DNA from 4 places in the Anaerobacillus sp. MEB173 genome. Region 1 is predicted to be linked to each of the others. Evidence: riboswitches for the same ligand, from Rfam matches in the RefSeq annotation. Region 1 holds a riboswitch; each other region holds the start of a gene.
What was found. A riboswitch is a leader RNA that binds a small molecule or an ion and turns the genes downstream of it on or off. The one in region 1 is predicted to bind cyclic di-GMP.
Positions count from the first base shown of each region.

Region 2: linked by a shared signal. The riboswitch ahead of ACJ2A9_RS17900 (methyl-accepting chemotaxis protein) and the one ahead of ACJ2A9_RS00820 (DUF5667 domain-containing protein) in region 1 are both predicted to bind cyclic di-GMP.
Region 3: linked by a shared signal. The riboswitch ahead of ACJ2A9_RS12525 (type II secretion system protein) and the one ahead of ACJ2A9_RS00820 (DUF5667 domain-containing protein) in region 1 are both predicted to bind cyclic di-GMP.
Region 4: linked by a shared signal. The riboswitch ahead of ACJ2A9_RS13800 (anti-repressor SinI family protein) and the one ahead of ACJ2A9_RS00820 (DUF5667 domain-containing protein) in region 1 are both predicted to bind cyclic di-GMP.

Region 1 covers NZ_JBJMAU010000001.1:171,296-174,648, forward strand. The annotation lists gene ACJ2A9_RS00805 (DUF421 domain-containing protein) at 1-492, opposite strand, end outside; gene ACJ2A9_RS00810 (hypothetical protein) at 719-1,438, opposite strand; partial or broken gene ACJ2A9_RS00815 (NlpC/P60 family protein) at 1,617-1,751, shown strand; cyclic di-GMP riboswitch class I at 1,864-1,948, shown strand; gene ACJ2A9_RS00820 (DUF5667 domain-containing protein) at 2,028-3,353, shown strand.
Region 2 covers NZ_JBJMAU010000011.1:68,578-71,930, reverse strand. The annotation lists gene ACJ2A9_RS17910 (competence protein ComK) at 23-538, shown strand; gene ACJ2A9_RS17905 (hypothetical protein) at 734-1,219, shown strand; cyclic di-GMP riboswitch class I at 1,324-1,413, shown strand; gene ACJ2A9_RS17900 (methyl-accepting chemotaxis protein) at 1,639-3,353, shown strand, end outside.
Region 3 covers NZ_JBJMAU010000005.1:138,461-141,813, forward strand. The annotation lists gene pilM (type IV pilus biogenesis protein PilM) at 1-61, opposite strand, end outside; gene ACJ2A9_RS12520 (prepilin peptidase) at 187-939, opposite strand; gene ACJ2A9_RS12525 (type II secretion system protein) at 952-1,356, opposite strand; cyclic di-GMP riboswitch class II at 1,493-1,576, opposite strand; gene ACJ2A9_RS12530 (type II secretion system F family protein) at 1,663-2,871, opposite strand; gene ACJ2A9_RS12535 (type IV pilus twitching motility protein PilT) at 2,871-3,353, opposite strand, start outside.
Region 4 covers NZ_JBJMAU010000006.1:77,308-80,660, reverse strand. The annotation lists gene ACJ2A9_RS13805 (helix-turn-helix domain-containing protein) at 801-1,130, shown strand; gene ACJ2A9_RS13800 (anti-repressor SinI family protein) at 1,116-1,277, opposite strand; cyclic di-GMP riboswitch class I at 1,296-1,388, opposite strand; gene ACJ2A9_RS13795 (flagellar protein FliT) at 1,660-2,010, opposite strand; gene fliS (flagellar export chaperone FliS) at 2,010-2,414, opposite strand; gene ACJ2A9_RS13785 (flagellar hook-associated protein 2) at 2,442-3,353, opposite strand, start outside.

The DNA of each region.
Region 1 (3,353 bases):
TACCATATGGCCCATTAATTTTTTGAAATCACCAACGGTTAAAGGTTTTAAATCAGGTTTCAATTCATATCCTAATTGTCCGTTTGGCTCAATTGTCGCATTTTTGATATCTGAAATATTAGAAATACCATTTTGACGGATTTGCATCTCTAATTTATCTATCGTTAAACGGATCTTTTTTAAGTTTTTCATATTGATTTGACCATTTTCAATGACAGAGATTGCCTTCCCGGTAAATAGTTTTTCAAGGGAGTTAAATTTCATTTGAAGATATTCAATAATGACAAGGACAGCAATAAAAATTGCTATTGTAATAATTGTTTTTAAAACACTATCTTCAATAATAGGCTGAACAATGATTGCACCAATTGAGATCATTACTATCGTTGTTGTAATTGTCATTTGGGCAATAGATTTTCTTCCAGAGATCCTTAGCAGTAGGAATCCAGTGAATACCATAAGGATTGCTTCCCACACGAAATTAAATTCCATATATTATACCTCCTTTTGGAAGAGCTGCAATAATAAATATATTTTCCATAATGAAGGTAATTATGTAATCTTTTATCCTTATTTGGGTGATAGACAAACTTTTGATCAATGATTGTAAATAAAAAAACTCCAATTGTAGAAAGGCTGATCTTGTTTGTTCTTCCTACAAACAACTTTTCTACAAAGGAGTTTATTATAAATCGCATCACTAACGGCCAAACACCACTTATTCCAATACTTCTTTCCAAACTACTCTTAATTCTTCAATTGCCTTTTTCCCATCACCAGAGAATGATGAGCCATGCATCGTTGCTAGTGTTTTTGGACAAAGATCAGCTAGGTTGCTCAAAATTTTATCTGTCTTAGAATTGTATGGAATATAGCCAGCAAGTGGACTTTGTTCAAAGCCAATCAATGTTTCACGAGTACGCTCTGCTAAACTTGTTTTCGTTAAAGGCTCCACATTTCCATTATGATGAAACAGGTCAGAGGTTAATAGTGTTTTATCCCTTTCCTCGAAAAACAAACCAGCATCCCAGCCGTGCGGAACATGTGGTGTACTTATATAGCGTAATCGTTTTTTTCCAATGCTGAATACTTCATTATTTTGCAGGATCCGGGCAGGACGAAGGGCAAAATCATTGATATTGACCATTCCACCTACAAAACCAGTGACCGCTTGTGATTGAGGGGCAAGCTCTAACCAATTGTTCAGTGACCCGCATTCATCTGATTCAAAGTGGCTAAAACCAACCCAGCGTAATTTCGTTGGGTCTATCAATCTTGTAACAGCTTCCTTCATTTCAGGGAAAAATGTTTTTAGTCCAGTTGTAAATAATAGCGGTTCCTCATCTCTGATCAGAAACTGATTGAACTGCATATTTGCCTCTGGTACGAAAATAGAAATGCGGAAAATATCAGGAGCAATCTCATCAATCCGTGCCATTTATAACCCATCCCCCTTCATATTTGCATGTCCGTTAAATAAAAGGTAACTTTAGTACCATTCATTATACTGAGGAATGCCCTTTTTTATTCGTGGTGACATATTCGTGGTGACAGACACCGCTCGTGGTGAGTTTTGGTGCTTTTGTCTTTTTGCGGTGACAGACACCTTTTTATGAGGAACTTCACATGCTGGTATTTATATTGGTGATAACAAATTTATTCATGCTGGCTCAAGTACAGGCGTGACGATTACTGATATGAATAATTCGTACTGGAGTTCTCGTTATGTAGGCGCTAAAACAATCAAGTAAGAGGGAAGGTACAGCCTTCCTTTTAAATTGGAAAAAAATGATCTCTATCAAAATAGTGAGTGTTCAAGTATATTCTATTATAGAATGTTGAACGGTTAGAATAACGTTTCTCATTTGAAAAAGGCAAATTCATTGAAAAATGAAGGCGCAAAGCCTCAGACCTAAGGCGATTACGCTATGGTGGCTGGGCCGCTGAAGAATGGAGAATGAAAACAATAGAGTTGATTTCAAAATTCTTCCGATACAAATACATTTTGTTTTGGAGGGTTTTAGTAGATGAAAAAATTTGATAAAAATGTTCGAAATGTACTAGCAACAAGTTTAGTTGCTGCAGTGATTGCCTCTTCTTTAGGTACAAGTCATGCATACGCAAATAATGATGATCCTACATTTGTAGTAGAAGAATCTGTAGAATCTACAGAAGAAATAATGGATACAACTGACGAAGAATCAGAATTGAATACTGAGTCAACATTAGTAGATCCTTCAACAGGCGAATCAGTATTGTTTGAAGATGGCATCGAACAGAATGACGAACCAAATGAAGAGGTTTCGTTTAATGAGGATGCTATCGAGATTAATGAAGAAAATGAGGAGACATCTACTTTAATGCCTGGCGATTTCTTCTATTTTATTAAAAAGCTGCAAGAAAACATTCAACTTCTTTTTACTATTGATGACGTTAAAGAGGTTGAATTACTAGCATCATTTGTTGAAGAGCGAATTAAGGAAGCTGAATATTTATATGCACAGGGTAATGAAGAGTTAGCTAATGAAATCCTACAAAAAGCCATTGAACAACAGGAAGTTGCTTTAGAAAAATATTACGGGTTAAAGGAAACAACTGAAATCACTGAAGAAAAAGAGTCAGATACAGATTCAGCTATAGAACCTACTCTAGAATCAGATCCTGAACTTGATGTAGAACCTGAAATAGAATCAGATGTTACTATTGATGATGAGGTAATAGAAGAAACAGATGGAGATGTTGAAGATATTCGAAGTGTACTTGAAGAAAAACTTGCTTCTAACCTACATGCTTTACAATTGGCGCTAGAAAAGGTACAAAATCCAAAAGCAAAAGAAGCGCTTCAAAAGAACGTAGCAAAAGCACAAGAAAAGATAGAAAAGAAAATCAACAAAGCATTGGCTAAACTTGAAGAAAAGCAAGTAACGGAAGATATCTATGAAGAAATATATCAAGAAGAGCCCGCGGACCTTAACGAGGACGTAGAAAATGAAACAGAACAAAGTAATGTAGACGGTAATGATAACGAAGGTAGACAGGTAGTAAGCACTCTTGCAACTGAAAACCATGATAAAAAAGAAAAGCGTGAGGTTGAATCACGTCAAAATGCTGTACAAAAGCAACAGCAAGCAGCTCAGAAAGTTGAACAAAAACAACAGCAAGCTACACAGAAAGTTGAAGAAAAACAACAGAAAGCTGAAGAAAAGCAACAGCAAGCAGCTCAAAAAGTTGAACAAAAGCAACAGCAAGCTACACAAAAGGTTGAAGAAAAGCAACAAGAAGCTACAAAAAAAGCAGAAGAACGTAAACAAGAAGAGAAAAAAGGAAATAAACCAGAAAAGAGTAATGAATAA
Region 2 (3,353 bases), on a different contig from region 1:
AATAGTGATAGGAGGAATTCATATGGAATCAGTAAAAAGCTATAAAATTCACTCTGAATCGATGGTATTGAGGCCGGTTTATAATGAAAGCGGAAAATTATGTACGATAGTTGATGAACTTTATCAAAAGATACTGGTATTAAAAAGTCCCTATTCGATTGTTCGTGAAAGTCTCAATTTTTATGGTGGAGGATACGAAGGTACAATTGAAGCTGCTAAAAAAATTTTAGGTAATAAAAAGATGCTGCCGATTTGTATTGCTGCACCGTTAGACATTTATTTTATTCCGATGACTTCAGCAAAAAGTCACGATTGTATTTGGTTTGCACTAAATCATATGGTACATGTAGAATCTAGCACCGATAAAATGAAATCGCTTGTAAATCTAAAAAACGGTCAAAACGTTGTCGTTAATTTACAAAAAGGGATTGTTGAATCGAAACGCTATCGAGCTGCATACTTGAAAGAAACCATTTCACGCAGATTAGAAGAGCGATGCTGTAATGAAAGAACCGGGGGAATGGTTGTTGGTAGGTGATTTACGCGGGAATTTGGTGGAATTGCATCGGTTGAGTGTGGGGTTGCACGAGTATGCAATGGAATTGCACCAGGTTTGAATGCAATTGCACTTTTCTCCTTTAATGACCATTTTAGTTTATCGTTCAAACTAATGAGAGAGGTTACTTCGTGAAAGTAAGAGGTTTTCAGTACATAGGAGAGTGGGGAAGGCGAAATGAGAGGGCGATTGCTGGAGAAGCAGAAGTATAACTTTGAGGACCTAAATACATTTATTTCTCAAAAAGGGTCGATTAATTTAAAAGATTTGGTTGAAACAGATATAGATGGGCATTTATGTACTTTGTTTGTTAACCACACTCTTATTGTGAAAGATGTGGAAGGGCTTGCCCTAATTAAATACGATGATATAGAGTTTATTCACGGTGTTGTGGATGTGTATGATCGTGTTCTTCGTGAAAATCTATATAATTTTTCAATGGACGATACGAGTTCAAAAAGTATTGAAAATGCTCATATTGCTGATATTATTATTCAATCTAATCTAGTTATAAACGTGATCGAGCTTAACACTGCAAATCATATTCAACACGCACCTGGTGAGACCATTGCATTAGAGAACAAATATTTAATCGAGCTTTATACGGGATGGCATACTCAACTGCACCATAGGGAACATGAATTTTTTAAATTGTTTTGTTGATATGGCCAGTGTTCCTGTCCCCACGTTTCACCGAAAAACGATAAAAGATTGACTTTATTTTTATATATCTTTATGAGATGATATATATGGAAAATTGAGATTCCTACGATAAATGGCAAACCTAGTAAAAGCTAGGGACGCAAAGCCACGGGCCTAAAGTAAGTAATGTTTACTATGGTAGCCGGGTTACCGAAAAGGATTAGTATGTAAAGTGAGAGTTTTGTTTATTTACTATATAGTTATGGTTTATTCCTGAAGCAACTACTAGACATTCTTGCTAAAAATGGATACTACCTATATTAACCTTTACAAGTCCACTATTCTTTTTGGTGGGCTTTTTTATGTGAAGCTAAAAAAGGGAGGTTAAATTTAGGCCGCACGAGCATTTTAAGATAATTTTTTGGATAGGAGTTGTAAGGATGAAAAGTCTAAGATTGAAGATATTAAGTGGGTTTGGGTTAGTTGTAGTAACTGTATTGATTATGGGTATATTTGGATATGTTGGCATTTCAAATTATACAAAAGACGTAAGGGATATGGTAGAAGAAGAATATACATTATTAAAAGAAGCAGAGGAAATGAAACATAATGTCACTTATCGGGTTGTAACAGCTCGTGGTTATGTTTTATACGGGGATGAAAAGTATCTAAATGAATTTATAGATATGACCGAAGATGCGATAGCCATACAAGAAAAACTTTTAGATGAGTTCAGTAAGGATCCTGAGTACTCCAATGCCATAGAAGTGGCCGATGAAAATACTAGAAGGTGGAGAACATTAATTACTGATGATATTGTTCCAGTTTTAGATGATCATAATGGTATATATGGCAATGGTGATTCCAACCAGTATTCTCATACATTTAAAAGGCCTTCCTTTGAAGAAACGATTAATATAATGGAGGAATTTTGTACAGTCTATGCGATTGAAGCCATTGAAGCCTGGCAGGATATCTTTGATTTGCAAGATGCAAAGATTGTAGAACTTGAAAAAGAGTTAATCAAAAGTGGTCAATTATTACAATGGATATTTATCATTATCTCAATTTCAGCAATTGTTATTGCAATTACAGCGGCAATCATTATTGCTAATATGATTGTTAAACCTATTTCTACTGCTGCGAAACGTTTAGAGGATGTTGCCAACGGTGATCTTACTGGGAAACCACTTGCAGTTAAAACGAAAGATGAAGTAGGAAAACTAACAGAGAGTTTAAATCAAATGGTTGAAAACTTAAGAGGCCTTGTAGGTGAGGTTGAAGGTTCATCAAGAACACTTGCTTCATCTTCAGATTATATGGCTGCATCGAGTGAGGAAATAACAAATGCAATTAACATTATTTCAAAAAATGGACAGATAACATCAAATGACGCTGAAAAAGGCAATCAAACAATGTTAGAAGTCTCTGCAACATTACTAGAGCTTTCATCATTGATTCAAATTGCTAAAGAAAAGTCATTCTCATCTGCTGACAATTCGAAAATTACATACGAAACAGCCAATAACGGTAAGAAAACAGTTGAAGAAGCAATTAAGTGTATGGAACGAATAAAATCTTCAACCGATGAAACAGAGCGTTTTATTCAAACTTTGGATGAGTATACAGAAGAGATAAAAACAATTACTGAAATGATTACAAATATATCTGAGCAGACTAATTTATTAGCACTTAATGCTGCGATTGAGGCAGCTCGGGCTGGAGAAGCAGGTAAAGGCTTTGCCGTTGTAGCAAATGAGGTTAAGAAATTAGCTGAACAGTCTAGTCAAGGTGCAACAAAGGTTGCTGAATTAATTTTACAAATTTCCAATAGTACAGGTGATGCTGTTCAGGCAATTAAAGATAGCAAATCACAAGTCGATAAAGGCTCATCAATCGTTAGTGAGTGTGGAGTTTCATTAGAGGAAATACTCCAAGCTGTAGACAAAACTGTTGGCGATATTAAGAGTATTTCAAATGTTACAAGTGAAGAAGTTGCATCATCAGATAAAATTGTAGAGCTGATTGATACTCTTGCAACAGGTATAGAAAATACCTCTGTTAATGCTCAAGAAACATCGACATCATCTGAGGAAACAAAAGCATCCATGGAAACCGTAGCAGCAACAGCAAGTGAGACAAACGAATTAGCTCA
Region 3 (3,353 bases), on a different contig from region 1:
CATAATCATTCAACGCCAAGCTCACAATCTTCTTATTAGGTTTAAAAGAAAATAAAGACAACGCATGTCACTCCAATTGTTAATTTATAATGTAGAATTTAGAATTTAGAATTGTTGAAAGTCTCTCAAAGACGCTACTTTGAAAATGCTCAGGCTAATTCTAAATTCTACATTCTCAATTCTAAATTAGATTAGTTGTATGTACCAATTCCATAGTTGTTCGCCGTAGTAGTAGGCGGTTAGGGTGCCTAGGGCGATGTAGGGGCCAAAGGGCATCGGTTTGCCTCGTTTTACCTTTCCTACTAACATTAGCATACTACCAAAGACCGCTCCAAACAATGTCGAAAAAAAGAACGCTAACAGTACACCTTTGATCCCCAGAATAAAGCCGAGCAGTGCAAAGAGTTTAATGTCGCCTCCTCCCATACCGCCCCTGCTAGCCAGGGCTATGAGAAACAGGAGAATACCACCGACAAAAAAGCCGACAATCCCGTCCCACCACGGCTGATGAGGAACAATGAACTGAATAGGAATAAAAAGCAAAAAGAAAAACAGCAAGATTTTATTCGGAATTAACATCCTATGAAAATCAGAGATGGAAATAATAACAAGCAATGAAACTAGACATAGTGCTAAAATTAAATCTTTCCCAAAACCGATAATATAAAATGAAAACACAAAAAGAACTGCCGTCAGCAATTCAAAAAAAGGGTATTTAATTGAAATCGATATGCGGCAGCCTCTGCACTTGCCGCCTTGTAGTATGTATGATAAGACTGGAATAAGCTCGTACCAATTCAGCGTCCGCTCACATGTCGGGCAATGGGAGCGAGGAGTCACAATCGACTCCCCATCCGCCACCCGAATCCCAACTACATTAAAAAAAGAGCCTAGGACTAAGCCTAGGGCAAAAAGATAGAGATAAAGGAATGTTGTCATGGGATCAGTCCTTTAAGTTGTAGGTCCTGTATAAGTAACATTTCCCGCAGCACCAGCAACACTCCCTTTTGAATAGGTTATTGAAATGGTTGGTACATTATTTGTAAAAGTAACAGTCCAGTTATCATCAGCAACCGCTGTTTTTGTCCACGGGTCATTAATACCGCTTTCTAAGTATGTTTTTAGCTCAGTTTTATCAATGGTAGTAGTATTCCCACCTGCTGAAGCATATAATCTAGCTGCACTAGCAAGCATCTCCCCATTAGCAACCGCCGCATTTTGTTTTGAGTTCTCAATTATACCGCCAATACTAGGCACCGCAATCGCTGCAATAATCCCTAAAATAACAACTACTGCTAAAAGCTCGATTAGTGTTAATCCTCGCTGGTCTTTCATTAACTTCATTTTCTTTATCATTTATTATTCCTCCCTTGTTTTACTTTTTTCTTAAAATGATAAAAAGATATAAATAAAGTAAAGTGTTGATTCTTTACGTATTACTATTTCCAAAGTACAAAATTAAAAAAGCCTTTTTTACATTGCATACATCAACATAAAAAATGGCCGGTTGCACTACTTGCTCCTCATCATCCAAGTGCCCACATACAGATAATGACTCATCACATTCCTCTAATATCATAATCTAATTGTCGTTTCCTGTCTTCACTAAAATTATACCAATTTACCTAGGAAATAATAGTGAAATATTAGTGACATCTGCTTTTAAATCGAGTTGAAAATTTCAAACATTGGTACCATGATGGCTAACACAATTACCCCAACAACTGCCGCTAAGACAACGATCATTAATGGTTCAATAAGTGACTTTAGCGCATCAACAGTTGCTTCAACCTCAGCTTCATAAAAGTCAGCGACCTTCTCAAGCATTAAGTCGAGTGAGCCTGTCTCTTCGCCAATTGAGATCATTTGCGTAACTAGAGGTGGAAAGACCCAGCTTTTTTCAAGGGGAACGGTCAATGAATTCCCTTTCTCTAAACTGTCTCGTGCTTCTAGCAATACTTTACCGATGACTGGATTATCTACGACTTTTGTCACAATTGTTAATGCTTGTAAGATCGGAACTGAGCTTGAGAATAATGATGATAACGTTCTTGTCATCCGGGCGAGTGCGGACCGCTGCATAAGTTTACCGAATAACGGCATTTTAAGCAGACCATAAGTCGTAAGCATTTTGAACTGCTCATCTTTATATAATATACGAAAAACTACAAAAAGTGCAATAATGATTATTAATAAGATCCACCAAAACCGTTGCACCCAATCACTGAGACTCATGACTAACTGTGTAATCCACGGTAATTCGGCATCAAAGCTCGCAAACATATCGACAAATTGCGGAATTACTTGTCCGAGCAGAAACATAACGACAAACACGGTGACAATCCCGATTACAATCGGATAACTAAGTGCTGATTGGACTTTTTTTCTTAGCTGATACTGTTTTTCAAAATAAGTGGCTAATCGGTCTAATGTATCATCGAGATTTCCACTGACTTCGCCCGCATGAACCATATTGATAAACATCGGCGGAAAGACTTTTGGGTGTTTTTCAATCGCTGCAGAAATCGATGTTCCCTTTTGTAAGTCTTCTTCAACCTCTGTTAACACTTTTTTCAGCAAATTGCTGCTTGTCTGTTTGGCAAGAATTCGAGTTGAATCGATCACGGTCACGCCGGCACGAATGAGCGTTGCAAATTGACGGCAATAAATAACAAAGTCCTGATGCTTCACACTGTTGCCGCCAATGGAAATGTCCTGCTTCCAGATGCTTGGTTTTGTTTCAACAACTTCAATCGCCAGGATTCCCTTTTCCTTTAACTGCTGAAACGCCCGGTACCTTGATTCGGCTTCAATCGTCCCTTTCTTTTTTCGTCCAAGTCGGTCTTTGCCGAGATAACTGTAATACGACACTAGTACGCCACTCCTTCACCGAGGAAACTTTCGGCAACTTCTCTGGATATTTTCTGTTGATCAACCAGTTCTTTGATCGACATTTCTATCGTCTGCATCCCACTCGCTCTGCTTGTTTGCATCACACTTTTAATTTGATGATTCTTTTCATTTCGAATTAAGTTCGCAACCGCAGACTGGTTCACTAAAATTTCCGTTGCTGCCACTCGCCCTTTCCCATTTGAGAGTGGGAACAGTCGCTGTGAAAGTATACCAACAAGAACACTTGCAAGCTGAATCCGGATTTGCGGCTGCTGATGCGATGGAAACACGTCAATAATACGATCAATCGTTTGCGGTGCACTGCTCGTATGAAGCGTTGCCAACACTAAATGTCCTGTTTCCGCTGCCGTTATTGCCGTTGAAATCGTTTCTAAATCACGCATCTCCCCAACTAAAATGATATCAGGGTCTTGTCGTAATGCTGCCCGTAATCCATTGGC
Region 4 (3,353 bases), on a different contig from region 1:
TGGAGGCAGTGTATGAAATCCCTTCCACAATTTCAATATAACAATAGCACTATCTGTAGTCAAACTATTTCGTCATCTTAAATTCGACAACTCTTTGTCGAATTTCCTTTGCTACATTTCCTCACTTCTCCATCTTACATACTAGGACAAAATACATCAAAAATTGTTAAAAAGTCATAAAAAATGTCAGAAAATTATTGCAATTAGGGTAACCCTCTCATATAATAAAGAAGTAGTGATCAGTCAGGTACCAAAAAGAACTAGTCCATACATACTACAAACTTTCACACCACATAAACATAACTACCTTGCTTCTTACTTCTATATCGCCCCTTGTCATACCCCCGGACAACTGGTCAGTCATATTCAAGCATGTTCACAGCTACATAATTTCTACCCATTACAGTGACCATGCAACAAACTTGCTGCTAGTCGGCTTCCGTCGATCTCGTTTCATTAACAGCTACTCCATTCATTCTAGCCATGTATCACTTCAGCACAAGTTTGCAGTTTAGCGGTAAAATGCCACAGAGATGTAGGTGCATATACGATTAGAATAATTCTCTTATTATAGTGGACTACAATTTCTGTGGCGTTTACCGCTCCTCTATTATCCTGGGTATGTTTTATATTAGTGCTTCGCTGCCTATGCGAGGTGCTTTTTTGTCCTATTCTCCCTCTTTTAAAAAAATAAAAAAAAGAAACTTTTATAGTGGATTAGTGGGGGAACTACTATTTTCCATAGTTAAAATATGGTATTATGATAGTAAGACGATAAATTATTATACGGAGGTTTTTAAATGCTCGGTTCCCGAATTCGTGATTTACGTTCCAAAAAAGGGTTAACAATGACCGAACTTGCAAACCGTGCACAAGTTGCCAAGTCATACTTAAGTTCAGTCGAACGAAACCTTCAAACAAATCCATCTATACAATTTCTAGATAAAATTTCAAAGGAACTTAATGTTGATGTCCCTTTTTTACTAGATACGGACAAAGAAGACGTTGACAAACAATTAGATAACGAATGGATACAACTTGCGAAAGAGGCTCAAGAGTCAGGTATCTCAAAAGAACAGTTCAAGGAATTTCTTGAATTTTCAAAATGGCAAAAGCTAAGAAGGAGCTGAATAATGTCCCTTCTTAGTTTCTTTGTTTTCATTAAGAAATTTCCTGATTTCTGCAGGTGTCAGACCGATTTTCTTAGCTTCAATTAATAACCGCAACCATTCTCTATCAATGAAACTATTTTTCACCTCTATATGCGGTATGTCCAATACTATAACCTCCAATTATTCGGCAACCCAGCTATCATAGAAAAAATGCTACCTTTCCTTAGACCTGAGGCTTTGCGTCCTTACTTTTCAATAAGTTTGCCCTTTCTATTATTCCGAAAATAGAGTATTACATTAGATACCTACTGAAATCCTACGTCTTAAAAATCATTCGTTTTCCTATAGTCATTTTAATCTAATCAAATAGTAACACATTTCCAACGATTTAGTTACAATAATAGTTCCAATTTTTGTGACATATATCCACAAATATCTAGTAAATGTAATTAAATGGTAATTAATTCCCGTTGGAAATTCTAGTAAAAAAATAAAGTGCCTACAAACTGTAAGCACTTTTTGACAAAACTTGTCACTTTATGTCCTTCTATTTTTTCTTATCAAAAAATAGTCCATCCGTATATACTGATTCATAAGGATGATCGTATCGTTTGTTTGTTTCCTTTTTTCTATTTAAATCACTAATATCTCTATTAATCATCACAGATGCAATCTTTAACTTACTATTAATCTCATGATTCATCTTTACAATGACTTGCCCAAGCTTCCTCTCAGAATCGGTAGGAGTATCCTTTAATTGCTTGATGAGGTCTTCACGTTCTGCCAGAAGCTGTTCAATTCTTTCAATATAAGATTCCCGTTCTTCCTTTGGCATCTGCATCTGCAGGTGATCAAATAATTGCTTCGTCACCTCATACACAGCTTTGATCGTAGACACTATGCCTGACCACCTTGACCATGACGTTGCTTACGATCAATGGCAATAACTTCTTTCCACGTATCACGGAACTCTGTTACAAACTGTTCGGCCTCGGCAAGTGCCGCTCGATCACTTTTGACATTTGCATCAATCAAACGGCTTAAGACAAAATCATACATTCTCAACATATTTTGTCCAAGTTCACTATCCGTTTTTAATGTCACCATAAGTTCACGGATAATATTTTGCGCTTTGATGATGTTCGTATTTTTTGCCTCAACATCATTCTTTTCAATTGCCGTATTCGCTAGCTTGATAAACTTTAAGCAGCCATTATAAAGCATTAGCGTCAGTTCACCAGGTGAAGCTGTCGCTGTTGTATTTTGTTTATATTTAGCTGCATATGGGTTTGGAATGGCCATTTTTTTACCTCCTAAAAATCTCTTTTATTATTGTTGTGACCCAAATAAGTGGGAATATAAAAATTCAGCCTGACTATTTGCTTGCTGCATTGCTTTTTCCATTGCCGTAAATTGGCGCCAATGTCGATCTTCTACTTGTTGAAGACGACGCTCAAAGTTAGAAATACGATCATCAAGTGAACTAATATTTCTTCCAAGGGTAAACTGATGGTTCAAGCGCCCTTCAGCTCCGGCACGTGAAACGACCTGGTCACGTGTCGTTGCCAAGCTATCACGCATCCGTCGTGCAATCCCCTTATCAGCATTCGTCGGTCCATCTGCTGCAAAAATTTGAAAAACAGCTTCCGGATCTTGTTCAATCGCTGCTCTCAGCTTATCCTCATTAATTTGCAGCTTCCCGCGATCCATATAATTACTTGTTGTCGTAATACCTAAATCTGTCAGCTGCTTAAATGGGGCATTCTCACCAACGGCTACAGGAGTGTAAATATCAACCCGCAAGCGATTTAAGCCACTTGATAACATTTGATCATTGCGAAGCATCCCGCTTTTCGCCTTTTCCTCCCACTGCTCTGCTTCTCGCTCAGACAAAGCTTCTCTTTCCTCTTTTGTTAACGGTTTATAATCGCGATATTTCTCTTCCTTCAACTTCCCATTAATCGTATCAATCATTTCGTTATATTCATCAACGAACGCTTTGATCGTGTCGAAGATTTTTTGCGTGTCAGTATTAACTGTAAGGTTTACAGCTCCATCAGTGAATGTGTCCTTTAGGGTGATCGTTACACCGTTGACTGTGAATGTGTTTGTTGGACGTTCTGTTGCAAGACCGTTGATTGTGAATTGGGCATTTTCGCCGCCTTGTTCATTAGTCTGATCGAACTTCAAGACATTTGTTAAAAACACACTCTCCGTAAAATCAATTTCATACCCACCCGT